2 linked regions of the Embleya scabrispora genome follow. The protein of the gene in region 2 binds, or shares a complex with, the protein of the main gene of each other region. Links are inferred from orthologs where the notes say so. Each region holds a gene or a part of one and is shown on either strand. Other genes may lie near its edges. The genes, in order: trxA and B4N89_RS37295.

The links.
Region 1: the proteins of B4N89_RS37295 (region 2) and trxA are in contact, whole or in part, in an NMR structure (PDB 2IPA), measured with the Bacillus subtilis proteins. The link is inferred for Embleya scabrispora from one-to-one orthologs.

Annotation. Positions count from the first base shown.
Region 1 is NZ_MWQN01000001.1:3,317,411-3,332,040, reverse strand. The notes cover bases 7,156-9,938. They hold trxA (thioredoxin), read right to left. Parts: upstream 8,819-9,938; coding sequence 8,492-8,818; downstream 7,156-8,491. Other genes in these bases: trxB (thioredoxin-disulfide reductase), read right to left, coding at 8,871-9,818; B4N89_RS14780 (N-acetylmuramoyl-L-alanine amidase), read right to left, coding at 7,156-8,243. Also shown: chromosomal replication initiator protein DnaA, read right to left, coding at 1-224; rpmH (50S ribosomal protein L34), read left to right, coding at 576-713; rnpA (ribonuclease P protein component), read left to right, coding at 730-1,233; membrane protein insertion efficiency factor YidD, read left to right, coding at 1,230-1,574; membrane protein insertase YidC, read left to right, coding at 1,577-2,743; B4N89_RS14800 (protein jag), read left to right, coding at 2,812-3,363; 16S rRNA (guanine(527)-N(7))-methyltransferase RsmG, read left to right, coding at 3,446-4,198; B4N89_RS14790 (ParA family protein), read left to right, coding at 4,476-5,408; B4N89_RS14785 (ParB/RepB/Spo0J family partition protein), read left to right, coding at 5,405-6,571; more of B4N89_RS14780, read right to left, coding at 7,065-7,155; B4N89_RS14765 (zf-HC2 domain-containing protein), read right to left, coding at 9,984-10,937; RNA polymerase sigma factor SigM, read right to left, coding at 10,934-11,647; B4N89_RS14755 (protein kinase family protein), read right to left, coding at 11,733-13,439; murein biosynthesis integral membrane protein MurJ, read right to left, coding at 13,961-14,630. UniProt on the Bacillus subtilis protein: Participates in various redox reactions through the reversible oxidation of its active center dithiol to a disulfide and catalyzes dithiol-disulfide exchange reactions.
Region 2 is NZ_MWQN01000003.1:332,468-347,313, reverse strand. The notes cover bases 7,183-10,181. They hold B4N89_RS37295 (arsenate reductase ArsC), read right to left. Parts: upstream 8,891-10,181; coding sequence 8,474-8,890; downstream 7,183-8,473. Other genes in these bases: B4N89_RS37285 (ArsR/SmtB family transcription factor), read right to left, coding at 9,983-10,181; arsB (ACR3 family arsenite efflux transporter), read right to left, coding at 8,883-9,986; B4N89_RS37300 (hypothetical protein), read right to left, coding at 7,240-8,301. Outside these bases: B4N89_RS37320 (hypothetical protein), read left to right, coding at 1-1,478; B4N89_RS37315 (LLM class flavin-dependent oxidoreductase), read right to left, coding at 1,550-2,596; B4N89_RS37310 (M28 family peptidase), read right to left, coding at 2,915-5,647; B4N89_RS37305 (epoxide hydrolase family protein), read right to left, coding at 5,942-7,102; more of B4N89_RS37285, read right to left, coding at 10,182-10,381; B4N89_RS37280 (ArsI/CadI family heavy metal resistance metalloenzyme), read left to right, coding at 10,464-10,931; B4N89_RS37275 (STAS domain-containing protein), read right to left, coding at 10,969-11,310; B4N89_RS37270 (universal stress protein), read right to left, coding at 11,498-12,442; B4N89_RS37260 (pyridoxamine 5'-phosphate oxidase family protein), read right to left, coding at 14,235-14,705; B4N89_RS37255 (GAF domain-containing protein), read right to left, coding at 14,845-14,846. UniProt on the Bacillus subtilis protein: Catalyzes the reduction of arsenate [As(V)] to arsenite [As(III)]. In vitro, can dephosphorylate para-nitrophenyl phosphate (pNPP).

The sequences.
Region 1 (14,630 bases), on a different replicon or contig from region 2:
AAACCGTGGCTCAGCGCGTCCGTCACCACCTGGCGGAGCCGGGTCTCCAGCACTTCCTTGGCGAACTCGTTCGGCACCGCGAGCAGTGCGGTGTCGGAGAAGAGGGTCAGCGGCTGGGTGCGCTGGAGCCATCCCTTGTCCTTGGCCGTGACCGAGTCGTCGGTGGCCAGTCGTTCCAGGAACCGTGCCCAGACTGCGGCGAGGTCGCTGGTGATGTCAGCCACAGTGCACGCTCTTTCATTGCATCGACGCAGGTCTCGGGAGGGCTCCCAGTGTCCCGGACCCCGGGAGCGAGCGCTCCGGTCCGACTCCACCAGTTCACGGTAGTGGCGGCCATCCACCTGCTCAAGCCGTTGTCCACAGCCTGTGTACAGCCTGCCCGATGGGGCGTTTCCGCAGGTGGGCGACGTGCCCCGGATCCCCCATTTGACCCCGTCGCCTGTTGGTACGTACCGTGGGCCGGTCTAGTTGTCTGACGACCGCTGCCGCATGTCCGAGATCATGTCGATGCGGACGTACGGTGGTGGCCGGCGGTCTTTTCTGCCGGCCCACGATTCAAATCCTGGAGCCCCCGAGTGAGCAAGCGCACCTTCCAGCCGAACAACCGTCGCCGGGCGAAGACCCACGGGTTCCGGCTGCGCATGCGCACCCGTGCCGGTCGCGCCATCCTTGCTGCCCGTCGCCGCAAGGGCCGCGCGGAGCTTTCCGCCTGAGTTCGCGGATCTCTCCGTGCTGCCTGCCGATAACCGGCTGAGGCGGCGCGAGGACTTCGCGATCGCGGTTCGCCGCGGGCGTCGAGCCGGCCGTCCGAGCCTGGTCGTCCACCTGCATCGCCAGGAGACGAGCGGATTCGGCGCGCCCGCGCGCACCCCGGTGACCGCGCGGCCGTCCGAGCCGGACACCCTGCGCCAATCTGTGGCAGAGGACCCGCACGCGGAAGTGGAGCAAGCTCCACCACCGCGTGCGGGTTTCGTCGTGAGCAAGGCCGTCGGCCCCGCTGTTGTCCGTAACGTCGTCAAGCGTCGGCTACGCCACCTCATACGCGATCGGATGGCCCTGCTTCCGGCAGGTAGCCTGGTCGTGGTACGGGCATTGCCACCCGCAGCCCAGGCGGACCATTCCGACCTGGCACGGGATCTGGACGCAGCGTTCGACCGGCTCCTGGGCCGGTCCGGGCGCCCCGTCGCGGTTCGAGCGGATGGGCCCGCGGCCAAGCCGGGAGCGACGGCGTGAAGTACCTGTTCATGGGGTTCATTCGGGTCTATCAGTGGACGATCAGCCCGATGCTGGGGCCGGTGTGTCGCTTCTACCCGTCGTGCTCGCATTATGGGTATGAGGCGATGTCCGTGCACGGTGCCTTCAAGGGCACCTACCTCACCGTGTGGCGCATCCTGCGCTGCAACCCCTGGAACTCTGGCGGTGTCGATCCTGTGCCGCCGCGCACACGCCGACCGTGGCGACTTCCCGAGCGGAAGTCGCGCTCGGAGTCGGAGCCGCAGGAGCGGCAGCAGACGTCCAGCACCGGCCGTACCGAGCCCGCGCCCGGTGCGAACACCACCGCCCGAGGAGCTTGACCGTGGGGATTCTTAACCCCCTATATACCGCCGTCTCGTGGATCATCGTCCAATTCCACTCGTTGTTCAGCCCGATCTTCGGCAAGAACAGCGGCTGGTCGTGGGGGCTGTCCATCGTCTGCCTCGTGGTCGTCATCCGGATCTGCCTGATCCCGCTCTTCGTGAAGCAGATCAAGGCGACCCGTGGGCTCCAGGCACTCCAGCCGCGCATCAAGGAAGTCCAGAAGCGGTACAAGGACGACCGCGAGCGGCAGTCCCAGGAAATGATGAAGCTCTACAAGGAGACGGGCACCAACCCGCTCTCGAGCTGCCTTCCGATCCTGGTGCAGTCGCCGTTCTTCTTCGCCCTGTTCCACGTGCTCCAGCGGGTGTCGCAGAACAGGACGGTCGGCGTCATCGACCGCGACCTGGTGAACAGCGCCCAGCAGGCGCACATCTTCGGTGCGCCGATCGCCGCCAAGTTCACCGACTCGGCGAGCAAGATCTCCAGCCTCGGAGCCGACCTCACCACGGTCCGCATCGTCACGGTCGTGATGATCATCCTGATGTCCGGGTCGCAGTTCTTCACCCAGCGCCAGCTGATGACGAAGAACACCGACCCCGCTTCGCTCGTGGGCAACCCGTTCGCGAAGCAGCAGAAGCTGATGATGTACGCGTTCCCGATCATGTTCGCGGTCTTCGGCATCAACTTCCCCGTCGGTGTGCTCGTCTACTGGCTCACCACCAACGTGTGGACGATGGGCCAGCAGCTGTTCGTGATCAACCGCAACCCCACTCCCGGCAGCCCGGCGTTCAAGGTGCGGCAGGAGAAGTTGGCGGAGAAGGCGCGCAAGCAGGGCAAGGTGCTGCTGCCCGACGGCAAGCTGATGGACCAGGCGGAGTACGACGCGCAGCAGGCCGAGATCAAGGCTCAGGCCGCCCGGCGCCAGCAGCCCACCCGACTGACCAAGTCGCAGCGCAAGGCTCGGGCCCGGGACGAGGCGGAGGCGGCCGGTGCCGACGCCGAGGAGAGCGCCGACGCCGACACCGCGACGCGCAACGGCTCCGGCACACCCGCCAGGTCGAACGGCGCGGTCAAGGGCTCCACCGCGCGGACGCCGCACTCCGGTGCGCGCAACGCCGGTCCGCGCCGGCAGCCACAGGGCCGGAAGCACCCGAGGAAGAAGTGACCGCCCTCGACGGGCCGGCCGCCGCCCACCCCCACGACTCGCTCACTCGTCCACAAAGGAGTTCCCCTGTGACGGAAGGCACGACCCCCGCCGTCGACCTCCCCGCCGCGTCGCGTCGGATCACGCTCACCGCGGAGGAGATCAGCCGTCTGGAACAGGAGGGTGAGATCGCCGCGGACTACCTGGAGGCCCTGCTCGACATCGCCGACCTCGACGGCGACATCGACATGGACGTCGAGGGCGGGCGCGCGTCGGTCTCGGTGATCGCGGGCGAGGAAAGCGAATCCTCCGGCGCCGACCTCAAGCGCCTCGTCGGTCGTGACGGTGAGGTCCTGGAGGCCCTTCAGGAGCTGACCCGACTCGCGGTGCACCGGGAGACCGGCGAGCGCAGCCGGCTGATGCTCGACGTGGACGGGTTCCGCGCCGCCAAGCGGGCGAACCTGGCGCGGATCGCCGGCGAAGCGGTGGAACGGGTCAAGGCCGCGGGTACCTCCCTCAAGCTCGAGCCGATGACCCCGTTCGAGCGCAAGGTCGTGCACGACACCGTCGCGGAGGCCGGACTGCGCAGCGAGTCGGAGGGCGAGGAGCCCAATCGCTGCGTTGTCGTCCTGCCCGCCTGATCGGATCCCCGGATCCGTTTCCGCCAACCGTCGCGCCGGCCCCACCTGCACCACAGGTGGGGCCGGCGCCGTTCTTGGGATGATGTTCCACGTGAAACGTCAGGACGACACGACCCCCGACCCGCCGGCGGACGAACGCGCGCCCGAGGCTCCGGAAGCGGCAGGGCGGCTCTTCGGGGCCAACCTCGACCGCGCGATCCGCTATGCCGACATGCTGGCCGGCCCCGGCGTGCGCCGCGGCATGGTCGGCCCGCGCGAGGTCGGCCGGCTCTGGGAGCGGCACCTGCTCAACTGCGGGGTGGTCGCCGAATTGATCGCGGAGAACGCGATCGTGCACGACGTCGGTTCGGGCGGTGGCCTGCCCGGCATTCCGCTCGCCCTGGTCCGTCCGGACCTGCGGATCACCCTCGTCGAGCCGCTGCTGCGGCGCACCACGTTCCTCGACGAGGTGGTGGACGAGCTGGGCCTGGACAACGTACGGGTGTTGCGGGGCCGTGCCGAGGAGGTGCGCGGGCGTACCTGGGCCGACGTGGTCACCGCGCGGGCGGTGGCGCCGCTGGCCAAGCTCGCCGGATGGGGGCTGCCGCTGCTCGCCTCCGGCGGCGAGATGTTGGCGCTCAAGGGCGACTCGGCCGCCGACGAACTGCTGGAGTCGGAGGCGGACCTGCGCAAGCTCGGCGCGGTGTCGTGGGCGGTCGCGCACGCGGGTGCCGGGATCGTGGATCCGCTGACCACCGTCGTCCGGGTACGGATCGGCACCGTGGCACCCAGGGAGTCGAAGGCGGCCAAGGCGCGCCGAACCGCCAAGCCCGCCCGACGCCGCCCGGTCAAGTAGGCGAACTCGCCCCAGGGGTTGGGCCGGACGGCTGAAACGCCGTTCCTGCCCGCTCGGGGTGTGTCGCGAACGCCGTCCCCCGACCACACCCGGGATCGTGTTTCACGTGAAACGCCTTCCGTGGAAACGCTTCTACTCACCTGATGAGGCGCGCCGGAACGTGACACCCTCTGAGGGTGCCGCCGCAGTGCGTGGTCATTCCGTCGGCCCGAGTTCCCATGTCGCCGCGGCAGGAGAGGAGAGTGGACCGTTGCCGTCCGAGTATCCGACAGCCTCGATGCCGGCACCCCGTGTGGGTGCCGCCGTCGACGTTTCACGTGAAACAGAGGCGCCCGGTATCGAAGACACCCCGATCGCCCGAGCGGCCAGACAGGCCGTGGAGACGATGGGGCGCGCTTCGGAGGGATTGCCCCGCCCCGAGCGCACCCGCGTCATGGTGGTCGCGAACCAGAAGGGCGGCGTCGGCAAGACCACGTCGACCGTGAACCTCGCGGCCGCGCTGGCGATGCACGGCGCGCGCGTGCTGGTGATAGACCTCGACCCCCAGGGCAACGCCTCCACCGCGCTCGGGGTGGACCATCACGCCGGCACGCCGTCGATCTACGAGGTGCTGGTCGAAGGCCGCGACCTGGCCGAGGTCGTGCAGCCCGTGCGCGACGTCGAGGGCCTGTTCTGTGCCCCGGCCACGATCGACCTCGCCGGGGCCGAGATCGAACTCGTCTCGCTGGTCGCCCGGGAGAGCCGGCTGCAACGCGCGATCGCCGCCTACGAGCAGCCGCTGGACTACATCCTGATCGACTGTCCGCCCTCGCTCGGTCTGCTGACGGTGAACGCGCTCGTCGCGGGCGCCGAGGTGGTCATCCCGATCCAGTGCGAGTACTACGCGCTGGAGGGGCTGGGCCAGTTGTTGCGCAACGTGGAACTGGTCCGCGCACACCTGAACCCGAGCCTCGGCGTCTCGACGATTTTGCTGACGATGTACGACGCCCGGACCCGGTTGGCCTCGCAGGTGGCCCAGGAGGTGCGCGATCACTTCCCGGACGAGGTGTTGCCCACCGCGATCCCGCGTTCGGTCCGCATCTCCGAGGCGCCCAGCTACGGGCAGACCGTGATGACCTACGATCCGGGATCCACCGGGGCGTTGTCGTATCTTGAAGCGGCTCGGGAGATGGCGCTGCGCGGTGTGGCGAAGGCGAAGGAGGAAGTATGAGCGGACAACGCAGGGGATTGGGCAAGGGGCTCGAATCGCTCATCCCGGCCCGACCGTTGAAGCCGTCCTCCTCCGCCGCGGCGACCCTGCGGAAGATGGCGGAAATAGCGACGGACGAGTCGGCCCTGTCGCCGACCTCGGTGCCGCTGCAGGATGCGCCGAAGACCGAACCGGCTCCGCCGGCCGCGCTGTACGCCGAACTGCTCGTCGATCTGATCGAGCCGAACCCGCGGCAACCGCGCGAGGTGTTCGACGAGGACGCGCTGGCCGAACTGGTGCAGTCGATCCGGGAGGTGGGCGTCCTCCAGCCGGTCGTGGTGCGCTCGACCAACGAGGGCAGCTACGAACTGGTGATGGGCGAGCGCCGGTTGCGCGCCTCCCGCATCGCCGGGCTGACCCGTATCCCGGCGATCGTACGGGTGACCAACGACGACAAGATGCTGCTCGACGCGCTCCTGGAGAACCTGCACCGCGCCGAGCTGAACCCGCTCGAAGAGGCTTTGGCCTACCAGCAGTTGCTGGAGGAGTTCCGGTGCAAGCAGGAGGAGCTCGCGGATCGTATCGGTCGTTCGCGTTCGCATCTGAGCAACACGATGCGGTTGCTGCGGCTGCCGATGGAGGTGCGCACCAAGGTGGCGGCGGGCACGTTGCTCGCCGGGCACGCGCGTGCGTTGCTCGCCCTGCTGGATCGGCCCGACGAGCTGATCAAGCTGTCGAAGCGGATCATCGCCGAGGGCATGACGGTGCGTACGGTCGAAGAGATCGCGCGCACGATCAACAACGAGGAGCCGGCGGCGACGCCGAAGCCGCAGAAGCCGCGTCCGGGCGCGATCGTGGCACCCGCGCTGAACCATCTCGCGGATCGGCTCAAGGACCGGTTCGAGACCGAGGTGAAGGTGGTGCTCGGTCCGAAGAAGGGCAAGATCGTCGTCGAGTTCGCCTCGGTCGAGGACTTGGAGCGCATTCTCGCCTCGATGGCGCCGGGCGAGGGTGATCAGTTCGCCAGGCAGCTCGCCGAGCGGGAGGTGCCGGGCCAGGCCGGGCGGCCTCGCGACGCGGCGCCGGCCGGTGTTCCGGCACCGGTGGAGGGGACGGGAGCCGATGCGACGTCGGCCGCCGCGAACGACACGGACGACGCGGAGACTTCGGTGCTCGTCCCGTAGGCGGTATTGCCAAGGGCCCGTAGCGGGTCGGTAAAGGAACATGGGAAGGGGCCCGCGGTCGTTGACCGCGGGCCCCTTCCTTGTTTGTGTTTCACGTGAAACGTGCCGCCGCGGAGATCGCGGCGTGCCGATGTTTCACGTGAAACCTGAAACCTGAAACCTGTCCGCGCCCCTGGAGGGACGATGAGGTCGAAGCGCTGGATCCTGGCGGGTCTGGGCGTGGGCGCCGTCGGCGGGTTCGTCGGCGGCCTGCTCGGTGGCTCGCCGCGCCCGCGGGTACCGGGTCCGCCGCCGTGGACGCCTGCGGGCCCCGCGATCCCGGTCCATGCGCTGCCGCAGGGCTCACGATGGCCGGTGGATCGGGGCGGCCCGACGGATCGGACCGCCCGGGCGCGGCCGGGCGGTTGGCCGCTGTCGGTGGGGCGCGGAGCGGGCTCGGGAGGGATCGATCCGGTGTGTGGTGATCGTCCGCCGTCCGCTCCGGCGCGGACGGTCAGGTGAAGACGGGCAGTCGCAGCATCCCCGTGGGCACGTCCTCGTCCGGCGGCAGGTAGAGCCGCTGGAGGGCCACCACGACCGATTCGGCGGCGTGGTCGCGGAATTCCGACGAGGCCAGCCGGGCCGCGTCGTCCACGTTGGTGAGGTAGCCCATCTCGATGCGCACGGCGGGCATCCGGGTGCGCCGGAGCAGTGTCCACGCCTTGCCGTGGGTGCGACCGTCCACCATGCCGGTACGCGCCACGAGTTCGCGCTGGACCAGGCTGGCGAAGTGCTCCCCGGTGGGCGAGCGTCGCCCGTACCGGTCGCTGCCGCTGCCGTAGTAGTAGCACGCGACGCCGGCGGCCCGCGGGCTGTCGTTGCGGTCCGCGTGCAGGGATATCACGAGGTCGGCGTCGGTGGCGTTGGCGAAGGCCGCCCGCTCCTCCTCGCCGATGCCGTCCTCGGCCGGCCCCCGGGTGAGGTAGGCGCGCACGCCCAGGGCGGACAGGCGGCCCTCCAGGCGTCGGGCCAGGTCCCACATCACCTCGGCCTCGGTCAGGCCGTGTGCGACCACGCCGGCATCCGCGCCGCCGTGGCCCGGGTCGATCACCACGGTCTTGCCGGCCAGCGACGGGCCGGAGCGGTGCAGCAGTTCGGACTCGCGCATCGCGTGCGGTTGGCCGCCGACGACCGTGCGCGCGAGCCGGTCGAGGGCTCGGAACGTGGCCGGTCCGCACGTACCGTCCGCGCCGAGTCCGTAGTTGCGTTGGAATTCGCGCAGGGCGCGCTCGGTGGCCGGGCCCAGGATGCCGTCCACCCGGCCGCAGTCGAAGCCCATGTCGAGCAACCGCTGCTGGAGGGTGGCCACATCGTCCCCGACGGTGAGGTGGCCGGCCGAGTAGGACAACATGCGGTCGCCGAGTCGCCACCGTGCCTCGTCGAGGTGACGGTAGGTCTCCGGGCCGACGACGCCGTCCACGGTCATCGCGCGCTGCTGCTGGAAGTGCCGGACGGCGAGGTCCACGGAGTCGTCGAACACCGCGTCCGCGTAGCCGCCGAGGCCGTCCGGATCGCCGGTGTCGGTCGGCCTGGGGGCACCGGCGGGCAGGAGGCCGAGCAGCACCAGTTTGGACCTGATCTCGGCCACTGCGGGGCCGGTGTCACCGCGTCGGTACCGCCGCTGCATGGTCATGGAAAGAAGTCCTCCCGAGTTTTGACGCAACACTCGATCGTACGCGCGCATCCGGTCCCTCCCGTACCGGAGCGGGGGTCCGGGGGCCTCGATTCCCATCGCGCGCCGGGGGCGGGTCGGGCACGCGCTCCCGCGGTGCGTGTGGCGCGCGGCCCGGTCCTCGTCGCCGGCCGGTACGCCCTGACACGCGCGAAGGGCGCTTCCCGGTTCCGGGAAGCGCCCTTCGCACACGGCCGATGCGGATCGGCTCAGATGAGCCCGTCGAGCTCCCGCAGCAGGGCCGCCTTCGGCTTGGCGCCGACGATCGTCTTGACGATCTCGCCGCCCTGGAACACGTGCAGGGTGGGGATCGACAGCACGCCGTAGCGGGTGGTGATCTCCGGGTTCTCGTCGATGTTCAGCTTCGCCACGGCGAGCTTGTCGCCGTTCTCCGCCGCGATCTGCTCGAGCGCCGGGGCGATCTGGCGGCAGGGGCCGCACCATTCGGCCCAGAAGTCGACGAGCACGGGCTTGTCGCTCATCAGGACGTCGGTGTCGAAGGTCTTGTCGGTGACGGTGTGGGTGGCCCCGGCCATGGGTTGCTCCTCGGTGTGCTGGGGGTGGGACGGACGAAGGACGGGCTGCGGGTCAGGCGCTCGCGCCGTCGGCGAGCGAGGCGAGGTAGTGCTCCGCGTCGAGGGCGGCCGCGCAGCCGGTGCCGGCCGCGGTGATCGCCTGGCGGTAGGTGTGGTCCACGACGTCGCCCGCCGCGAAGACGCCGGTGAGGTTGGTCCGCGTGGTCGGCGCGTCGACCTTGATGTAGCCCTCGTCGTCGAGGTCGATCTGGCCGCGCACCAGCTCGGTGCGCGGGTCGTGGCCGACCGCGATGAACAGGCCGGTGACCGCCAGGTCGCGCAGCTCGCCGGTGACGGTGTCGCGCAGCTGCACGCCGCTGAGCTTGCCGTCGCCCCGGATCTCGGCGACCTCGCTGTTCCACGCGAACGAGATCTTCTCGTTCGCGAACGCCCGATGCTGCATCGCCTTGCTCGCGCGCAGCTCGTCGCGGCGGTGGATCACCGTCACCGAGCGGGCGAAGCGGGACAGGAACGTGGCCTCCTCGATCGCCGAGTCGCCGCCGCCGACCACCGCGATGTCCTGGTCGCGGAAGAAGAAGCCGTCGCAGGTGGCGCACCAGGACACCCCGCGACCGGACAGCGCGTCCTCGTTGGGGAGGGAGAGCTTGCGGTAGGCCGACCCGGTCGCCAGGATCACCGCGCGCGCCCTGTGTACCGTGCCCGCGCTGTCGGTGACCGTCTTGACGTCGCCCGCGAGGTCGACGGCGACGATGTCGTCCGGCACCAGCTCGGCGCCGAAACGCTCGGCCTGCTTGCGCATGTTGTCCATCAGGTCCGGACCCATGATGCCGTCCGGCCAGCCGGGGAAGTTCTCGACCTCGGTGGTGTTCATCAGCGCCCCGCCCGCGGTGACGGCGCCTTCGAAGACCAACGGCTTCAGGTCCGCGCGCGCTGCGTAGACGGCGGCCGTGTACCCGGTCGGACCGGATCCGATGATGATCACGTTGCGGACGTCGCTCACGCTGAGCCTTCCCTGGTTCCTTGTCGAGCCTCGTGCCGGTGGTCGGCGTCGGCTGTGCGGGTCTGCGAAACCCGCGCCCCGAGAGATGCGGTGTCTCGTTCGACAACGGATCCTAGGCGCGCACCATTCCCGGGTCACAACGCCGCGGGTGCGGCGTGCCGGGGATCACCTTCTCGGTACCTCGGTGCTCAGCAGAAGCGAGCCGGCGAACCCGGTCGAGGGGGGTACGGCGGCCGGGGGGCTCGCCGAGCCGTCGGCGCCGGCGCGCGGGACGCACGACGCGTCCACGATGTACACCCGGACCCGGTCGGTGTTCGGGCCGGGCAGGACCACCACCCACGCGGGCTTGCCGGTATAGCTGCCGGGATCGGCGGCCAACGCCCGCGGCGCGTCGGGACCCACGGCGGCGGCCACGCACGCGGGCAGCTCGCGCGGCGCGCGGTCGGCGCGGTGCAGCAGCAGCGAGACCTGGTCGGTCAGTCCGGCGGCGGTGTACACCGTCGGCGGGGCGGTGGACGCCGTCAGCGGGGTCTGCGGCGTGCGCTCGTCCGCGCCCGCGCCGGGACGCTCACCCGACTTGCCGGTCGGGTTGGCGGCGGCCTTGGGCGCGGACGCGTCGGCGTTGCCCTTGACGGCGGTCGACCCCCGGTGGTTCGAGTCGCCGTTGTCGCCGGTGTCGACCACGAGCGTGACGCCCAGGGCCACCGCGGCCGCGGCGGCGGCGACCAGGAGCAGCGGACCGCGCCGCCGCCGGCGGGCCCGGTCGAGCGGGACCACGACGTGCTCGGTCGGCGGTGTGCTCGGTGCGCGCGGCGGAGTCACGACCGACACCGGCACCGACACCGGCACGGGCACCGGCAGCGGCTTCGGCGGCTCGGCGGGGCGCGGCGGCGGCAGCGCGGCCAGGGCCAGCGCGTCGTCGATCCGGGCGATCACGTCGGCGGGCATCGGCTCGGCCGGTTGTCCGCCGAGCAGCTCCCGCACCTCCGCGAGCGCGTCGCGGGTGTCGCGGCACTCGGCGCACTCGGCGAGGTGCGCGTCGAGCGCGGCCGCCTCGGCCGCGGTGAGCAGTCCTTCGACGAGGTCGGACAGCACCTCGACGTCGATGTGTGCGCTCATCGTGTGCCACCTCCCTCCATGCTCGCGCCGCCCGGGTCCGGGGTCGGACCGCCGGCTCGTGGGCGGTCGTCCGTCGATGGGACGGATTGTCCGGCCGCGGGGTTCCCCGGGGACCCGGCCGGGCCCGGTGGCCCGCTCTCGCGCAGGTGCCGCACCAGGGGCAGGAGCTTGGCCCGACCGCGGGCGCAGCGACTCTTGATGGTGCCGGACGCGACGTCGAGGATCCTGGCCGCCTCGTCGACGGGATAACCCTCCATGTCCACCAGGACGAGCGCGGCGCGCTGTTCGGCGGGGAGGGTGGCCAGCGCGGCGAGCAGCGCCTCGCGGGTCTCGCCCCGGACCGCCGGATCCTCCTGCGCGGGCGCGGGCAGCCGCTGGTCCAGATCCTCGGGCAGCGGTACGGCCGGCCGGGCGGCGCGGCGGCGGGCCCGGTCCAGGCAGGCGTTGACCACGATCCGGTGCAGCCACGTCGTGACGGCCGCGCGGCCCTCGAACCTTCCCGCGGCACGGTAGGCGGAAACCAGGGCGTCCTGGAGGGCGTCAGCGGCTTCCTCGCGGTCCCCCAGGGTGCGCAGGGCCACCGCCCACAGCCGATCACGGTGCCGGCGCACGAGTTCGCCGAACGCGTCGGGGTCGCCGTGGGTGTGCCGGGTGAGCAGATCGGCGTCGGTGACGTCCGCGTACGCCGATCCGTTGCGCTCGGTGCTCACCGCCTACCTCCCCTGGGCCCGGGGTCATCCTGGCATGCGATGCGGGCAGGCGTGCGGGAGGTCCGGCTCGATCGTTCGGACAAGGTCAGCTGTTGACCGTGAAGGTGATCTCGCGCCAGGCGTTCTGATGCCCCGGGGTGTAGATGTGGTAGCCGCTGACGTCGTGGAGAACCTCGGGCATCGCGGTCATCAGCACCAGTACGTACTGGGTCTTGACCGCCTTGTCGGAGCGGATGCTCACCTCGGCCCCATCGGTCGACTTGCTGCCCACGGAGGTGGTGAAGGCGTCCTGGCTCGACGGCATCGATCCGGCCCCGGGCGCGGCCTTGAGCGTGATCGTGGTGGAGGTTCCGCCGGTGCCGAGCGCGAGGTCGAGGCCGCGGACGTCCATCGGTTGACCCAGGTCGTAGATGATCCCGTACCCCTTGCGGCCGTTGAAGTCGACCGTCGGTCCGTCCTTCATCATGTTGGTCTGCCAGTACGTCTCGCGGTTTCCGTCGTAGGTCTTGGCCACGTCGTCCTGGTCGACGGGCGAGCCGCCGATCGAGATCTCCGTGCCGCGCGTCGGGAGGGCCTGCCGCGTGGGTGTCGGAGCCACCGGTGCCTGGGTCGGCGGGCTCGACGTGCCACCGCCCTGCGTCTTCAGCGGTGGCTCCTTCTTCTCGCCGTCGCCCACATGGCTGGCCACCTGCCACGTCACCAGCACGATGGCGAGCACCACCAGGACCGCGACCGCGCCCTTGACCGCGGCGCCGAAGCGGCCGCCCAGCGGCGGCGGCGGGGTGACCGGCGGTCGGGCCGGGCCGAGCGGGCCGCCTCCGCCGCCGGAGTAGCCCGCCGAGGCGTAGACCGTGCGGTTCGGCGTCGGGTTGTAGATCGGGTACTCGTCCGGCTCCGGGCCGCCGACGATGGTGTTCTGCTCCGGCGGGTGCATCTCCGGGATGGCGGTGATCGCCGCGGACAACTCGGCCGGTGTCCCGAACGCCGGTTCGTGCTTGACCTCGTGGCCGAGCGCGCGCATCGCCAGGGCGGAGAGCGTGTCGTCCACGCCGGCCCGGATCTGGCCGGGCGCGCACAGCCTGCCGCCGGTGAACGGCGCGGCCTGCAAACCGTACTCGGTGCCCTCGACCCAGCGTCGGGTCAGCGCGGCGTACATCAGCCGGCCGACCGCGTGCGTGTCGTCGCGGGCCGCGTCGTCGGTGTCGTGCCCGTACAGCGCCGCCTCGACCGCCAGGCCGACGATCTTGTACTGGCCGGTGTGCATGCGCAGCACGTTCTCCGGCGTGAGCCGCAGGTGCGACAGGCCGGCGCGGTGTGCGACGGACATCGCCTGGGCGAGGGCGCGGGTGAGTTCGTAGACCTCGTGCGGCGGCAGCGGGGCGCTCTCGAAGACCTTGGTGAGGTTGTCCGCGTCGGGCAGCCACTCCTTCACCACATAGATCAGGCCGTCTTGTTCGGCGCAGTCGAGGACCTGGACGAAACGGGGATCGCCCATCAGCGCGGCGGCGCGGGCGGCGGCGATCACCGCCCGACCGTGTTCACCGCCGGCGGGGACGATGTGTACGCCCACCGCGCGGCGCAGCTTCTCGTCCACGGCGCGCCAGGTCTCGCTGCGGCCGTTCTGGGACAGGCGGTGTTCGAGTCGGTAGCGCTCGGCGAGTCGGGTGCCTCGGCTGACCCGGGGGGCCGGGGGCTCCGGTGCCGGTGCGGGCGCGGCCGGTGCGTCGGCGTTCGTGTCGCCCGCACCGCCGGTGCCGGCGCCGCTGTCACCGTCGGCCGTCGGCTCGCGCACGACCGGTTCGGCCGCTGCGTCGGCATTTCCCGCAGTCTCGGTCGCCGCCTCTGCGTCGGACGGAGAACCGGAAGGCGATTCGGGCTCGGAACCGATGGGCAAAACCGTGGTGGTTCCGGAGGTCTTCTCGTCCGAACCGACACGTTTGTCCGACGATGTGTCAGAAGCCTTTGTCGGTACGGGGTTTGCCTCACCCGTCGCTAGGTCGACGGATCCTGCGGTTCGGTCCGTCACCTCGGCCTCATCCTCCTCGTCGGCACACTCATCGTAGAGGTGAGGCTTCTCGGGCCGTTGGTCAGGGACGCCCTCTACATACCTTGAGACTCCCGGACCCCGTCTCGGGTTGCCTCCTCGCAAGATCCGAAAGGAAACCGAGACCGGCGTATCGGGAGCATTACCCCCGTTTCACCGGGAGCCACACCCTCACTCGCCCCATGGTGGTGCATCCCACACCGTTGCGCCCGCCGAATTCCCGGTGGGAATCCGGCGGGCGGGGTCGTACGGTCGCCCGCGCGACGCGGTCAGCGGCCGAGCCGGCCCTTGATCATCCCGGTCATCGCGCTCATCTCCTCGACGCGCATACGGTTCGCCGCGATGAAGAACACCACGAACATGGTCACGATCCCGGCGCCCACCGCGATCGCCGAGCCGCCCATGGCCGAGCCGAAGTGTCCGGTGCACACCCGGGCCACGAAGAACGCCGCGGCGCCGCCGACCCCGGCGGCGATCAGCAGCCGGGTGTAGGTCCGGGTCACCCGGCGGCCGTCCAGGTCGCCGAGCCGCTTCTTCAGCCGTTGCGCGGCCAGCAGCACGCCGACGAGGTAGGCGAGGCTGTAGCCGCCCGCGATGCCGACACCGGCCCACTTGGTGGGCAGCGCGACATAGGCCAGGCCCGCGAAGGCCGCCTGGGCGCCGGCGATCCACACGGTGTTCAGGAAGGGTGTCCTGGTGTCCTCGTACACGTAGAACCCGCGCAGCAGCACGTACTGCGCCGAGTACGGGATCAGGCCCAGGCCGAGCGCCATCAGCATGTAGCCGATCCAGTGCGCGCTCTGCTCGCCGGTGGGCGCGAAGATGAAGCCGCCGATGTCTCGGCCGAGGGCCACGAAGATCACCGCGCACGGGATCATCGCCACCGCCGACAGGCGCAGGCCGGAGGAGATGTCACCGCGCACGCTGGCCTCGTCGCCG
Region 2 (14,846 bases):
GTACGGCGGCCGACGTCGAGTCCATCAAGGTGAAGATCCCGGCCGGTACGGCCGCCCCCGACTTCGCCCTCGAACTGAGCAAGGCCGTGGCGACCATCAGCCTGTCCGGGTGGACGGTGGCACTGAACACCTCCACCAAGGAGTTCGTCTTCACGCCGACGGCGGCGTACGAGACGATCGGTCCGGACCAGGGGATCACCATCCAGATCTCGGAGCTTCCGGTGAGCCGGAAGGTCGGCAGCTCCCCGGTGACCGTGACCGAGCGCTCGCGCACCGGGAGCAGCGCCTTCCAGAATCGACAACTGGTCTTCAGCGTGGGCAAGTTCCCGCCCGGCTTCTACATGCGGAACCTCATCTGCGACCCGTTGGTGATCAACAACGGTGGCGACGTCACGCTGACCTGGGAGCGCTCGGCGAACGCGGCGTACGAACTGCTCTACGGCGGCACATGTCTGAACGTCGGCAACGAGTCCACCCGGAAGATCACGAACGTCAAGTCCGACACGACGTTCTACCTGCGCGGCACCGTGGGCGAGACGCCGGACCAGGTGGTGCGGATCCTGACCTGCCAGGTGACGGTCATCAAGCCGGACCTGGAGGTGGGAAACCTCGTGGTCCACGGCACGACCACCGCCAAGGGCGACGTCACGGTGGACCAGGCCAAGACCTTGTACGCGCGCACCATGATGGGGTTGGGGCAGTATCCGACGATCGACGTCGGCGGCCATCTCAACCTGTCGTCGGCGGACCGGACGACCACCGTCAAGGGGCCGTTGGTGGTGGCGGGCCCCACCACGGCCAAGGGCGATGTCTCCGTCACCGAGGACGGTACGACCGTCCGGATCAGGGACCTGCGCGGACCGTACGGCCTGTCCCTGAAGATCAACAGCCACACGAGCGTGCTGCCGGGGAACAACGTCACGATCGCCGACAACCTCACGGTGTCCGGCACCAGCCTGCTGAACGGCAACGTGACGGTGGCCGCGGGCAAGCAGTTGTCCGCGCCGAAGATCATCGCGGGCGCCGACGGTCTGACGGTCACCGGACCGTTCGCCGCGACCGGTTCCATCATGGACATCGTCGGTCCGGCGCAGGTCTTCCAACTGAGCTACGGCAGGACTTTGACGTTCACCGCCCCGACCGCGGGTCTGGCGATCGGCGAGGTCCACACCACCGGCAACTCCCGCAACTCGATCGTCAAACTCTCCGGGAACGGGACCAACATCACCGCCTCCGCGATGCGCAGCGACGGCCGCACGGCCGCCAACGTGGCGGTGCTGCCGATCCGCAAGGGCGGTTCGTGCAGCGTCTACTTCGGCATGCAAGGGGGCGATTCCGGTCCCGATTACAGGTACGCCTGGCTCATCTGGGTCCCTTTCGGCAAGGGCGCGATCACGCCGTCCACGGTCGCGGGCGACGTCGACCTGTCGGACTCCGAACCCAAGGAGGCGCCCGAGGAACCCACCTCGCGGATCTGAAGGGATCGGCCGCCGTTTCCGCCGTCGAGCGGGGTGTCGGCCGGGCGGTCGGGTTTCGGGGCTGTGCGGTGTCAGGGCAGGAGCCGCGCGAGTTCGGCCATGTCCGCCTCGGGGTTCACCACGGGTTGGATCAAGAGTTCGTCGACCCCCGACTTCTCCAGCGCGTCGATCCGCTCTCCGAGTTCGTCCCTGGTGCCGACCAGACCGAACCTGTCCACCAGTGAGGGCACGACGAGATCGCGCTCCCCGGGGGACAGTCGGCCGAGATAATTGTGGTAGAGCGTGTGGTGGCGGTTGGGGTCGGTGGCGGAGGTACCGCGCAGGTGCAGCAGGCGGTCGACAGCCGCGGCCTCCTCCCGGGACAGGGCCGCGCGGAAGGCCGGGTTCTCCACCGCGAGGATCAGTGCGGTCACCGCGATGTGCCCCATCGCGTCCTTGACGGCATCGCCGTACCGGTCCTCGCCGTCGGCGAGGACATACAGGGAGGAGACGAGGTACGAATGCGCCTTCTCGCTGTTGCCCGCGGCCTGTGCCGCCGCCCGGCGGGCCCGGCCGAGCGCGGACCAGGCCTCGGGGGCGTGCAACGCGAAGGAGATCATTCCCGTACCCAGGCGGCCGGCGACGGCGGCGACTCTCGGGCCGAACGCGGCCACGACGAACTCCACCGGGTCCTCCATGTCGACGTAACCGTCGACGTGCAGGAAGCGGACCCTGCTCGACCGGGTTCCCTCGTGATGGTCCGACTCGCGGCCCGCGGTGAGGTCCTGCAAGGCTGCCGTGAACGACGCCAGTTCGACCGTCTTCGCCGGCCGCATGCCGAGCGTGCGGCGCGCGGTGTTGCCGGTGCCGACGCCGCAGATGATGCGGCCGGGAGCGAGGGCGTTGAGACTGCCGAGCGCCGCCGCCGCGGCGGGCGCGGACCGCAGTGCCGGTGAGGTGACGCCGATGCCGAGTCTGATCCGGTCGGTGGACTTGGCGCAGAGCGCGAGGCCGACGAACGGATCACCATGGACCAACGGTGTGTCGTATACCCAGAAACTACTGAAACCGAGTTCCTCCGCACGGGCCGCCAGGAACTCCAGGCCCGGGCGTGCGGCCATGATGATGCCGATCCGCATGCCGATCCCTCTCGCCGTCGGGTTCCACGGCCGAACGACTCGGGCAGCGGCCTTCCCGGTGGTGGCTGGGATCGTTCCCTGTCGGCCGGTGGCTACACGCCGACCGACATCGCGTCACAGGCCGACACGCAAGGATCGCGGCGGTGATCACGAGGCGACGGTGGCCACGGGACGGCCGGATCGCGGCTTTGCGAGTCCGGAGCGCCGGCGCGACGCTGGAGATGGCAGGGGCCGCCGTCCCGCGGCCGCGCCGCGTGGGGGGTGGCGGCTGCCGGTACCGGCCTGCTTCGGCCGGCCGGTACCGGTAGTCGTCAAGGGCTACGTGGTGGGCGTGGTGACGCCGACCGCGGTCTTCCAGATCGCGTACGCCACGCCGTCGGCGCTGCGGTTGAGCACCGTGGCGTCGATGTTGCTCGTGGTGTCACACGCGGAGTGGTAGCACGAGTCGTAGGACGCGCCGGCCCTGCCGCCCCATTTGGCCGCCTGCGCCGAGGACTTGGTGGCACTGGCGCCGGCCGCGTAGCCGGAGGTGGGGATGCCGGCCCGTTGGAAGGAGTAGTCGTCGGAGCGGCCTTGGCCTTCGACGTTCTCCTCCGGGCGCAGGTTCAGCGTGTCCCAGTACGCCTTGAGGGGCGCGGCGGTGGCCGAGTTGATGTTGTTGACGAAGTAGCCCGCGTTGCGGGAGGCGACCATGTCGAAGTTGTAGTAGCCCCTGATCGCCGAGCGCTGTGTCGAGGTGAGTTGGCTGACGTAGAACTGCGAGCCCTGGAGGCCCTGTTCCTCGCCGGCCCACCAGCCGAAGCGTACGTGCTTGGTGAGGGTGGGGTTGGCTCGGGCGAGCGCGAGGGCGTTCTCCAGGAGGGTGGCCGAGCCGGAGCCGTTGTCGTTGATGCCGGGACCGGCACTGACGCTGTCCAGGTGGGCGCCGAACATGACGACCTGGTTGGCGGGGCCGCCGGGCCAGTCGGCGATCAGGTTGTTGGAACGGTATCGGCAGGAGGTGCAGACCTGCTCGGACACGGTGAAGCCGGCGGCCTGGAGCTTGCCCTTCACGTAGGCCACGGACGCGGTGTAACCGGCGCTGCCCGCTCGGCGGTTGCCGCCGTTCTGGTTCGCGATCGTGTTGAGCTGCGCCAGGTGCGCCTGGACGTTGGCCACGTTGATGTCGGGCGGCACCAGGCTCCGGTTGCCGGGACCCGTGACGGTCAGGGTGTACCGGGCGGTGTGGGTGGCGGTGGGGCCGCTACCGGTGACGGTCACGGGATAGGTGCCCGCCGGCGCGGCCGGGCTCGCCGACAGGGTCAGTGTCGAGCCGCCCGCTTCGGCGGACCCCGGGGTGAAGGTCGAGGTCACACCGGGGGGCAGACCGGTCGTGGACAGGGTGACGTCCTGCGCCGCCGCGCCCGCGGTCACGGTCGTGCTCACCGCGGTCGTGATCGAGTCGCCCGGTGTCACGATGCCCGAGGGCGAGGTGAAGGCGACGGCGAAGTCGTCCAGGCCGGAACCTGCGGTGCAGGTGGGGTCGCCGGACTGGGCGGGCACGCTGATGGCGTTCCACGCGGCCTTGGTCTTGTTGAACAGACCGCACGTGGGGTCGAGGGTCTTCGCCGATTTCAGGGTCGCGGTGCGGTAGCGCTTGTAGGTCATGCCGCTGGTCTTGAGCAGCATGCCGCCGTAGAAGACCTTGCCGGCCTTCTGGATACCCACGCCGGTGAGGGTGGTGTTGTTGCAGGTCGGGCTGGTCGGCTTGCCGCCGCCGGGGTTGGTGCCCTCGGCGAGCAGGTAGAACCAGTGGTTCAGCGGTCCGGCCGCCGCGTGCTCCTCGGTGTTGGGAATCGAGGAGCTGTAGCAGTTCGGGTCGCCGTTGGTGGACGGCTTGTACATGTAGCGGATGGGCCCCTGGCCGACCAGGTTGACCGTTTCGCCGACGGTGTAGTCGGGGGTGTCGTAGGGCGAGGATTCGTTGGTGTACGCCTCGGTCAGCGCGCCCATGATGTCGCCCGTGGCCTCGCCCAGACCCGGTTCGCTGCCGGCGCCGCCGGGGGTGAACTGGTCGATGCCGTGGCCGAATTCGTGGCCGACGACGTCCATCGAGCCGATCCACTTGTTCGCCTGGTTGTGTCCGATGGAGACGGAGGAGCCGTCCCAGTAGGCGTTGACGTCGTTCAGGCCGACCTTGACCGGCCAACTGCCGCCGTTGCCGTTGTGCCCGTTGCGACCGAGCCAGTCGCGGAGCATGTTCCACTCTTTTTGGGCCGCGAACATGACGTCGGCGCAGCCGGTCTCCTTGCTCGACGCCTGACCGTTGCCCCACGAGTCGGTGGACTTGGAGAACACCGTCCCGGTGGAGTAGTCCGCGCAGGACAGGCCGGGCCGGTTCGGGTCGCGCAGCGAGTATTTGGTACCGGACTTGGTGGTGTCGATCGGGATGTTCGGCCCGTTCCACTGGCTGTTGCCGGTGCCGGCCTTGACGTCGTCGACCTTGTCGAGCACTGTGCCCGTGCTCGCGTCGACGAAGACGTGCAGGCGGCTGGGCGCGGTCGCGGTGCGGCCGACGAGTACGGTCTCCCAGGCGAGATCGCTGCGATCGTCCCTGATCCGGACGACCAGGCGGGGCGACTCGACCCGGTCCACCGACGCGAGTTCGGCCCTGGAGGTGGTCTCGGCCGCCTCGGCCGGCACGATCGGGTGGACCGGGGCGGATATCTGCACGTCGCTCGCGGACTGGGTCGCGCGGACGCGGCCCTTGCCGTCGGCGAGGACGACGGCGTCACCGCCGACGACCGGCAGGCCGCGGTAGGTGCGCTCGTAGGCGACGGAGTACAGATCGTCGACCCACGGCGTCACCGCCTGCCGCTCGTACTGCTCGTCGGGTCCCTTGGCCAGGACGTCCAGGCCGCTTGCGGCCGCCCGATCGGCGGCGGCGACGGCAAGCGCCTGAGACCCGGACGGCGCGGGCGGATCGGCCGCGGCCGATTGGGTCGCCGCGCCGACGGTGAGGCCGGCGAGTAAGGCGAGAACGGTCCCGGTGGTGGTCACTCTTCGATTCATCGAGGCTCCTGGGGTGGAAGGCAGACCTCGACCACGACACCGACCTGCTGTCGCGGGCACCTCGTGGGGGCCGCGAACGACCGGGCAGGACGGGGTTCGTGCCCGAGCAAGCGAAACACTCACACAGGCGTCCACGCCGGGCGAAGGGATCCGGCCGAACCGGCAAATTCCGGGAAACGAGCCCTCTTCGGGCGCCGCGGCCACCACCGGGCGCCGGCCGACGACCCGCGCCTTCCTCTGCCTCGAACGGCTCGAAGGGCTCGAAGGGCTCGAAACCCGATCCGTTCGACGACCCTAGTCCCGGACCGGTTTCCGCAGCGGCCGGAAGAAGTCGCGCAGGTCGCGGGCCAGTTGCTCGGGTTCCTCGTGGGCCATGAAATGCCCGCCGCGTTCCGGCGTGTGCCACTGGCGCAGGTCGGTGAAGATCCGTTCGGCGAGGCCGCGTGGCATGCCGCGGAACGCCGGCTCGTTGCTCAACGTCACGGCGCCGGGCACGGTGATCGGCGGCACCGGCCGGTTGTGCGGCCAGTCGTGGTACTCGCCGAACGACGTGCCGATCGACCCGGTCGCCCAGTACAGCGTCGCCACCGTCAGCAGCGTGTCGCGGTCCCAGCGCGTCGTCACGTCGCCGCCGCAGTCGCTCCAGTCGCGGTACTTGTCCACGATCCACGCCAGCAGCCCCGCCGGGGAGTCGACCAGCGCGGCCGCGACGGTGTCCGGGCGGGTGGACATGATCGCGCTGTAGCCGCCGTCCCCGGCATCGTACACGGCCAGCGCATCGAGGAACCGCTGCTCCTCGGGCGTCGGCGGCGCCGCGCCGAAGTCGGTCGGGACCACCGACGAGGTGACCAGTACGCCGGCCACAACGTCCGGGAACAGCGCGCCGAGCCACTGCGTGACGCCGCTACCGATGTCGCCGCCCTCCGCGCCGAAGCGGGGGTAGCCGAGCACGTCGGTCATCAGCGCGTGCCACGTCTCGGCAACGGCGCGCCGCGTGAACGGGCCGCCCGGCGGCTCGGAGAAGGCGAACCCGGGCAGTGACGGGATCACCACGTCGAACGCGTCCGCCGGGTCCGCGCCGTGTGCGCCCGGGTCGGTCAGCAACTCGGCGATTCGCAACATCTCGACGAAGCTGCTCGGCCATCCGTGGCTGAGTACCAGCGGCAAGGATGCCGGTCCCCCGGCCGGACCCTTACCGCGCATGTGCACGAAGTGCACCTTGCGGCCGCCGACTTCGGCGCGGAAGTGCGGGTAGGCGTTCAGCCGGGCCTCGGCCGCCCGCCAGTCGAAACCGTCCGCCCAGTACGCCACGAGCTCGCGCAGGGCGTCGGGATCGACCCCGGCCGCCCAGTAGGCCGGGTTCGTCGCGGTGGTGAACCGGGTGCGTACCAGCCGTTCGCGCAGGTCGTCGAGCACGTGGCCGGGGACCGAGATGTGGTATCGCTCTGTGCTCATGTGTCCTTCGGTGGCTCATCCGCCGACAGGGCGCGGCCGGCGCGGGTTTCGTGTCGGTAGCTGCAAACGCCGACCGGCCCTCGCTGATTCCGGACAGCCGTATGCGGGCGCCGGCGTCGTTGCCCGCACGATCTTCGTCAGTCGCCGAGGGTGTAGAAGTGGACCCGCGTGTCGGATCCGAAGGTTTTGAACCAGTCCGTGACCGGGTTCCGTTCGTCGAACGGGTCTTCCTCGTAGAGCCACTCCGGGTCGAGGTCGCCCAGGAGTGCCTCCCTGAACGCGGCGTATGCGCTTTTGATGTCGTGGTCGTACAGGCCGTGGATGTCGAGGACGGGAATGGCCTCCTGGAGGAGCAGGTGCAGGGCGAGTGCTTCGGCCGTGGTGGCGGGTGGGTGCCACGTGGTCGAGGTGAGGCGTTGGGTCACACCGGCGGCGGCGATGATGAATCGGCGGACGAACAGCTCGGTGTACTGCTCGGCGAAGGCGGGCGGAAGTTCGTCCAGAATGAAGAAGTCCGCGTCGGAGTCCTCGACGTGGTCGGCCACTTCGTCCTCGGCCAGGCTCACCAGGTCGCCGAAGAGTTCGTCGATGAGCGGATCGATGGCGTAGACGAGGGCGCCTGCCGCCAGTTCGACGGTGGCGTGGGGGAGCGGGTTCGAGGTGTCGTGACCGAATCGGCCCGCGGGAAAACGGGTCAGGCGCGGGGCCAGGCTCCGAAGACGCCCGCAATACGTCTCGACCTCTTCGGCGGTCGGCGTTCCCGGGTTCGGGTGCGGGTCCGGCACCGGGCGGCGGTGGAGTCGGGCGCGCTCCGCCGGGTCCGCGGGCGGCGCGTCGGGGCCGTCGGCGGCGGCGAGGCTTTTCCGCGCGAGTGCGTCGTGCAGTTTGACCTCGCAGGAGGCAACTGCCCACTCCTCCAAGCCTTCGGTGTTGCCCAGGATCTCCTCGACCACCTCACGGGCGGCCGTCTCGGCGAACTCCAGAGCGGGGGCATCCAGTTCCAAGAGCACGAGGGCACCCTCGGGATGCGAGCCGATACGGAAGTCGTCCAGGTCGATGCTCATGTCGTCGGGGCCGTCGACGCCGTCCAGATGCTCCAGGGGTTCGGCGAGCAGGCGGGCTATGCCTGCCCGCTGCAGGTTGTCCAGGGGTGGATGCCCGCTCGGGGGGACGACATCGACGTGTACGAAGTAGGTCACCCCACCAGCGTGCCCGAGCCGGTCGTGGAAGATCGGCGATCCTGGAACGCGGCCTGCTTTCGCGCCGCGAATGTCCACAATCGGCAGACGGTCGTCGGTGTGCGGTACACGGCGCCGCCGGCGTGTGCGCGCCGCATCGCCGTGACGTGCCCACCCGTTGCGGCGGCGCCGGTCAGGCCGCCTCGATGCCGAGTTCGGCGAGCAGGGCGCGGACGCGTCGTTCGATCTCGTCGCGGATCGGCCGTACGGCCTCGACACCCTGCCCGGCCGGGTCGTCGAGCTTCCAGTCGAGGTATCGCCTGCCGGGGAAGACCGGGCAGGTGTCGCCGCAGCCCATGGTGATCACCACGTCGGACGCGCGTACCGCCGCCACGGTCAGGATTTTCGGCCTCTCGGTGGACATGTCGATGCCGACCTCCGTCATCGCCGCGACGGCGGCCGGGTTCACGGCGTCGGCGGGCGCGGATCCGGCGGAGCGGACCTCGACCCGGCCGTCGGCGAGGTGGGTGAGCCAGGCGGCGGCCATCTGGGACCGTCCGGCGTTGTGGACGCACACGAACAGCACGGATGGCGTGGTGGGTTCAGACACGGGCGGGGCCTTCCGGGGCTGCGGTGGCGGCGGGCTGCGGGAAGTAGCGGCGGGCGGCGAGGGCGACGTACACGAGGCCGATGAGCACCGGCACTTCGATGAGGGGTCCGACGACTCCGGCGAGGGCCTGTCCCGAGGTGGCGCCGAAGGTGGCGATGGCGACCGCGATGGCCAGCTCGAAGTTGTTGCCCGCGGCGGTGAACGCAAGTGTCGTGGCCCGCGCATGGTTCAGGCCGACCGCGCGTCCGACGGCCATGGACCCGCCCCACATCAGCGCGAAGTAGGCGAGCAGGGGCAGCGCGATCCGGGCGACGTCGAGCGGCTTGGCGGTGACGGCGTCGCCTTGGAGGGCGAAGAGCACGACGATGGTGAACAGGAGCCCGTACAGGGCGAACGGGCCGATCCTGGGGATCACCCTCGTCTCGTACCAGGTCCTGCCCCCGACCTTCTCGCCGAGGCGGCGGGTGAGGAACCCGGCCAGGAGCGGGATGCCGAGGAAGATCAGCACGCTCCGGGCGATTTCCCATACGGACACGTCCAGGGCGGTGCGTTCCAGGCCGAGCCATCCGGGCAGCACGTCGAGGTAGAACCAGCCGAGCGCGGCGAAGGCGATCACCTGGAACACCGAGTTGAGGGCGACCAGGACGGCGGCGGCCTCACGGTCGCCGCAGGCGAGGTCGTTCCAGATGATCACCATGGCGATGCAGCGGGCCAGGCCGACGACGATCAGGCCGGTGCGGTACTCGGGCAGATCGGGCAGCATCAGCCACGCGAGGGCGAACATCAGTGCCGGGCCCACGATCCAGTTCAGGACCAGGGACGGCAGGAGCAGCCGCCGGTCGCGGGTGACGGTGTCGAGCCGGTCCCAGCGGACCTTCGCGAGCACCGGGTACATCATCACCAGCAGGCCGAGCGCGATCGGCAAGGAGACGCCGGTGACCGTCACCTTCGCGAGCGCGTCGCCCAGGCCGGGGACGAGCCGGCCCAGGCCGAGGCCGGCGGCCATCGCGATCAGGATCCACACCGCGAGGAAGCGGTCGAGGAACGACAGTCGTCCGGCGACCGGTCCCGCCGGAGTCCCGACCGGGGCGCTCACGCGCCGACCGGCGCGGGGGCGGGTTCGGGACGGGGCTCGCCGGCGGGGCGGGTGAGGATCGCGGCGAGGCGATCGGTCATGGCGGGCAGGAGCCGGTAGTACACCCAGGTCCCGCGCCGCTCGGAGGCGATCAGCCCGGCCTGCTTCAGCAGCTTGAGGTGGTGGGAGATGGTCGGCTGGGACAGGTCGAACGCCGGGGTGAGATCGCAGACGCAGATCTCCCCGCCCGCCCGGGAGGCGATCATCGACAGCAGTCGCAGTCGCACCGGGTCGCCCAACGCCTTGAACACCCGCGCCAGGTCGGCGGCCCGATCCTCGTCCAGTGGGGCGGTCAGCAGCGTGGGGCAACAACCTTCGGTGTCCTGACCGAGTACCACGAATTCCTGTTTCGACATTCCTCTATGTTGACGTTCTTCGATCCAACGCGCAAGCTTGTATCGATCGACATCGATACAAGCCGATGGGGAGACCACTGTCATGTCCCGTGTGCAACTCGCGCTCAACGTCGCCGACCTCGAGGCCTCGGTGACCTTCTACTCCAAGCTGCTCGGCGTGGAGCCCGCCAAGCGCCGACCCGGCTACGCGAACTTCTCCGTCGCCGACCCGCCCCTGAAGCTCGTCCTCATCGAGGGCGAGGCCGGCCAGGACACCCGCCTGGACCACCTCGGCGTCGAGGTCGGCTCCACCGACGACGTCAACGCCGCCACCACCCGCCTCAAGGACGCCGGACTCGCCACGTTCGAGGAAAACGACACCTCGTGCTGCTATGCCCTCCAGGACAAGGTGTGGGTCCACGGCCCGGGCAAGGAGCCGTGGGAGGTCTACGTCGTCAAGGCCGACGCCGACCGGCTGGGCAAGAGCGGGGCGCCCGGCGCCGACGCCTGCTGTACGGGTGAGGCTTCGGACGCTCCGGCACCCGCCGCGGCCTGTGCGTGCGGCGGCTGACGCCCGGCGCGGAACGCCGGCGAGGAGGGTGCCTTCTTCAGGAGGCGGCCAGGGTCAGGTCGGGGCGGTTGGAATCGACGGTGGGCGCCAGCCCCGCCTCGGTCGCGACATCGCGGGTGTGGGCGTCGGCCGCCTCGTAGGAGACGTGCATATGCAACAGCCCCGCGCCTCGACGTACGGCGGACAGGATCCATGGGCCGCTTTCGTCGAGAAAGGCGGTCTCCCGCAGGTCCAACACCACTTCGCGGCAGTCCCGGCCGGTCGGCACGTTGAGAACCCGCATCAGGTTGTCCAGGACGGCGGACGCGTTTCGGCGGTCGACGCGGGCCGGCAACGTGACGACGAGCCGATCGGTGCCGTGGCGGACGGTGAGCCCCATGAGACGTTCCTGACGTTGAGCCGTTGTTTCGTTACCGGATCGGCCGGTGTCACGGCATCAGTCGCCGTGAACGCCGGTCTCCGCTTCCGATAGCGAGCGCTACCTACCCGGAAACGACGGGTCCACGCGTGCGGGGGCGATGCGTCGAGTCGATGGGTGTGCGTCGGGTTCGGGGTGCGGTGTGGTTTCAGTGACGGTCTCCGGGGTGTGGAGTCCTGTCGGGCTCGGGGTGGTTTCGGGTGGGGATGAGGAGGATGGGGGAGTGGGCGTGGTGTAGGGCCGTGTGGATGGCCCGGCCCAGGTTGGGGCCGAAGCGGCCGGTGTCGCGGTGGGCGGCGAGGACCAGGAGGTCGGCGTCGGCGCTTGCGGTGACCAGTGCGTGGGCGGTGGTGTCGAGGACGGCGTCCTCGGTGACGGGGACGTCCGGGTGCTTCTCGCGGAAGGGCTTGACGGCGGTGGCCAGGGTGGTCTCCGCCATCGTGCGCCAGTCGTCGATGATCGACACGGCCGGGGCGTACGCCAGGCCGCCGGCGAGCGACGCGGGGTAGCGCCACGCGTGGACGGCGTGTACGGGCAGGTTCCGGGCCGCCGCCTGGGCGAAGGCGGCTTCGAGGGCGGGGCCGCAGTCGTCGGCGGAGACGCCGACCACGATCGGCTTCGCGGGACGGTCGGCGGCGGTGTCGTGGTCGGGGTGGACGACCAGGATCGGACAGCGGGCCGCCGCCGAGACGGGGAGGCTGACCGACCCCATCAACAGGCCGGCGAAGCCGCCCATCCCTCGGCTGCCGACGACGAGCAGGGCGGCGCGGTCGCTCGCGGCCTCCAACGTGTCGATGGCGTTGGCGAGTTCGACCGTGGCGAGCACCGGCAGGTCGTGGTGTCGGGCATGTGCGCGGTCGGCGCCTCGGTCGACGATGGCGCGGGCGTTCTCGCGCAGTTGTTGTCCGAAGCGGTCGTCGCCGCCGGCGACTTCGACCCATTCCAGGGCATGCAGCACCTCGAGGGTGGTGTGTCTGCGGGCGGCCTCGTCGGCGGCCAGGTCCACGGCTCGTTCGGCGCCGGGGGAGCCGTCGAAGCCGACGACGACGTGTCCGCGGAGCGGAGCCGGACGGGGGGTCGATGCCTGGGTCACGGTGGGATTCCTTCGCGGAGGTGGGATGCGGTAGGCAGGGGGCGGGACGTCGGGGCCGACCGTGCGCAGATGCCCGTTCGGTGCGGGCTCAGTCGTGGCCGGCGGGTGCTTCGAACATTGCCCGTCCCGCCCGGATCCGAGCAGGGCCATCGGACCCGAGTCCCCGGACCGGACGGCCCTGCCTCGCACGTGGGATCGGCGCGCGGTCGGCGGCGAGCGGCGCGAAGCGCGCCCGGCCCGAAGACAACCGGACCGGGCACGGGTCGGTGTACCGCACGCGGCCGGTGTTCACCGTGGACGCGGGGCGCTCCGCCATTGCCTGTCCCGGCTCGCGGACGACGGCCGCAGTGGCGGTACCGCGAGCCCCCGCGCGCCCGGCTCCCGAGGTTCCCCTCGTCGTCATCCGTACGACATCCCCTTCCGATATCGTGCAGCGCTGTCGAAGTGCCCGCCCCATCGGCTCCCTGCGGCCGTCGTCGTCGAGGAGTGCGCGATGAGTACGCCCGTGGTGCCCGCCGGCGGGGGTGAGCTGAAGCGGCATCTGGGCGTGTCCGACGCCGTGGTGATCGGATTGGGCTCGATGATCGGGGCCGGGATCTTCGCGTCCCTGGCCCCGGCCGCGTCGGCGGCCGGCTCCGGGCTGTTGCTCGGGCTGGCCGTGGCGGCGGTGGTGGCGTATTGCAATGCGACGTCCTCGGCGCGGTTGGCGGCCCGCTACCCGCGGTCGGGTGGCACGTACGTGTACGGGCGCGAGCGGCTCGGCGACTTCTGGGGATACCTGGCCGGGTGGGGTTTCGTGGTCGGCAAGACCGCCTCGTGCGCGGCGATGGCCCTGACGGTCGGCTCGTACGTGTGGCCCGCACGGGCGCACGCGGTCGCCGTCGCCGCGGTGGTGGTGCTGACGGCGGTGAACTACGCGGGCGTACACAAGTCCGCGCTGCTGACCCGGGCGGTGGTCGTGGTCGTCCTGACGGTGCTCGCCACGGTGGTCGTGGTGTGCCTGACGTCGGGATCCGTGGTCGCGGCGCGGCTGGACGTCGGCGCGGACGCCTCTGCCGGCGGGGTGTTGCGGGCCGCCGGGCTGTTGTTCTTCGCGTTCGCCGGATACGCGCGCATCGCCACGCTGGGCGAGGAGGTCCGGGATCCGAAGCGGACCATCCCCCGCGCCATCCCGCTCGCCCTCGGCATCACCCTCGTGGTGTACGCCGCGGTCGCCGTCGCCGTTCTTCTCGTGCTGGGCCCGGATCGGCTCTCCGACGCCGCCGCGCCGCTGGTCGACGCGGTCCGCGCGGCGGGTGTTCCGGGCCTGGCCCCCGTGGTTCGGGTCGCCGCCGCCGTCGCCGCCCTCGGCTCGCTGCTCGCGCTGATCCTGGGCGTCTCGCGCACCACCCTGGCGATGGCCCGCGACCGGCATCTGCCGCATGCCCTGGCCGCCGTCCATCCGCGCTTCCACGTTCCGCACCGGGCGGAGCTCGCCGTCGGCTGCGTGGTCGCGGTCCTGGCCGCCACGACGGACGTGCGCGGCGCCATCGGCTTCTCGTCCTTCGGCGTGTTGGCCTACTACGCGATCGCCAACGCCGCGGCCTGGACCCTCGCCCCGAGGAGGGCCGCCCGGCCCGGATCGTACCCGTCGTCGGCACGTCGGGCTGTCTGGTCCTGGCCTTCGCCCTGCCGCTCGCCTCGGTACTCGCCGGAGCCGCCGTGATCGCGGCCGGCGCCGCGGCCTACGGCGTCCGCAGAACGATCGGCCGCGACACCTGACGGATCGCGGCGTCGGGCGGACGGTGCGACCTCACGCGCCCGAAGAGGGCGCCGAGCCGGCCCCCGTCGCCTGTCCCGACGGCGCACCGGAGCCCGTGGTGTGCCGCACCAGCAGGCCGGTGACGAGCTCGGACGTGATCGAGAACCACGCCTGGTTCTGCCCGTGTCCGGCTTCGGACAGCGGGTGTTCCGGACGTACGACGGCCGCGGGGGCCCGGACGCGGGAGGCGTGGCCGGTGATGGTGCCCGTCCAGCCGGTGAGCGTCGTCGGGTCGATGTGATCGGCCTGGAACGCGACCACCGCGTCCCCCGCGGCCTTCGCGAGCGTGGAGTCGGCGGGCGCGCGGAAGACCACCGACTCCCCGTCGAAGGCGAACGTCACCAAGTGCACGGCCGGAAGAGCGCCCTCGCTGACGACGACACGTCCGACCCGGGCGCCGGCCATCAACTCCAGCGTCTCCCGGCGCGCGAGGGGACGAGTCGTCACGAGGTCTTCGCTCATCCCACCACTCTCGACCACGATCGGGCCCTCCACCAGGGCCGAACGGCCCTGTGCCCGCGCCGAGGGGACCGGGGCGCCCACGTGGCTCGGCTGGCCCGTTCCGCGGACGGTGTCCGGCCGAACGGCGTCGCGAACACGGTC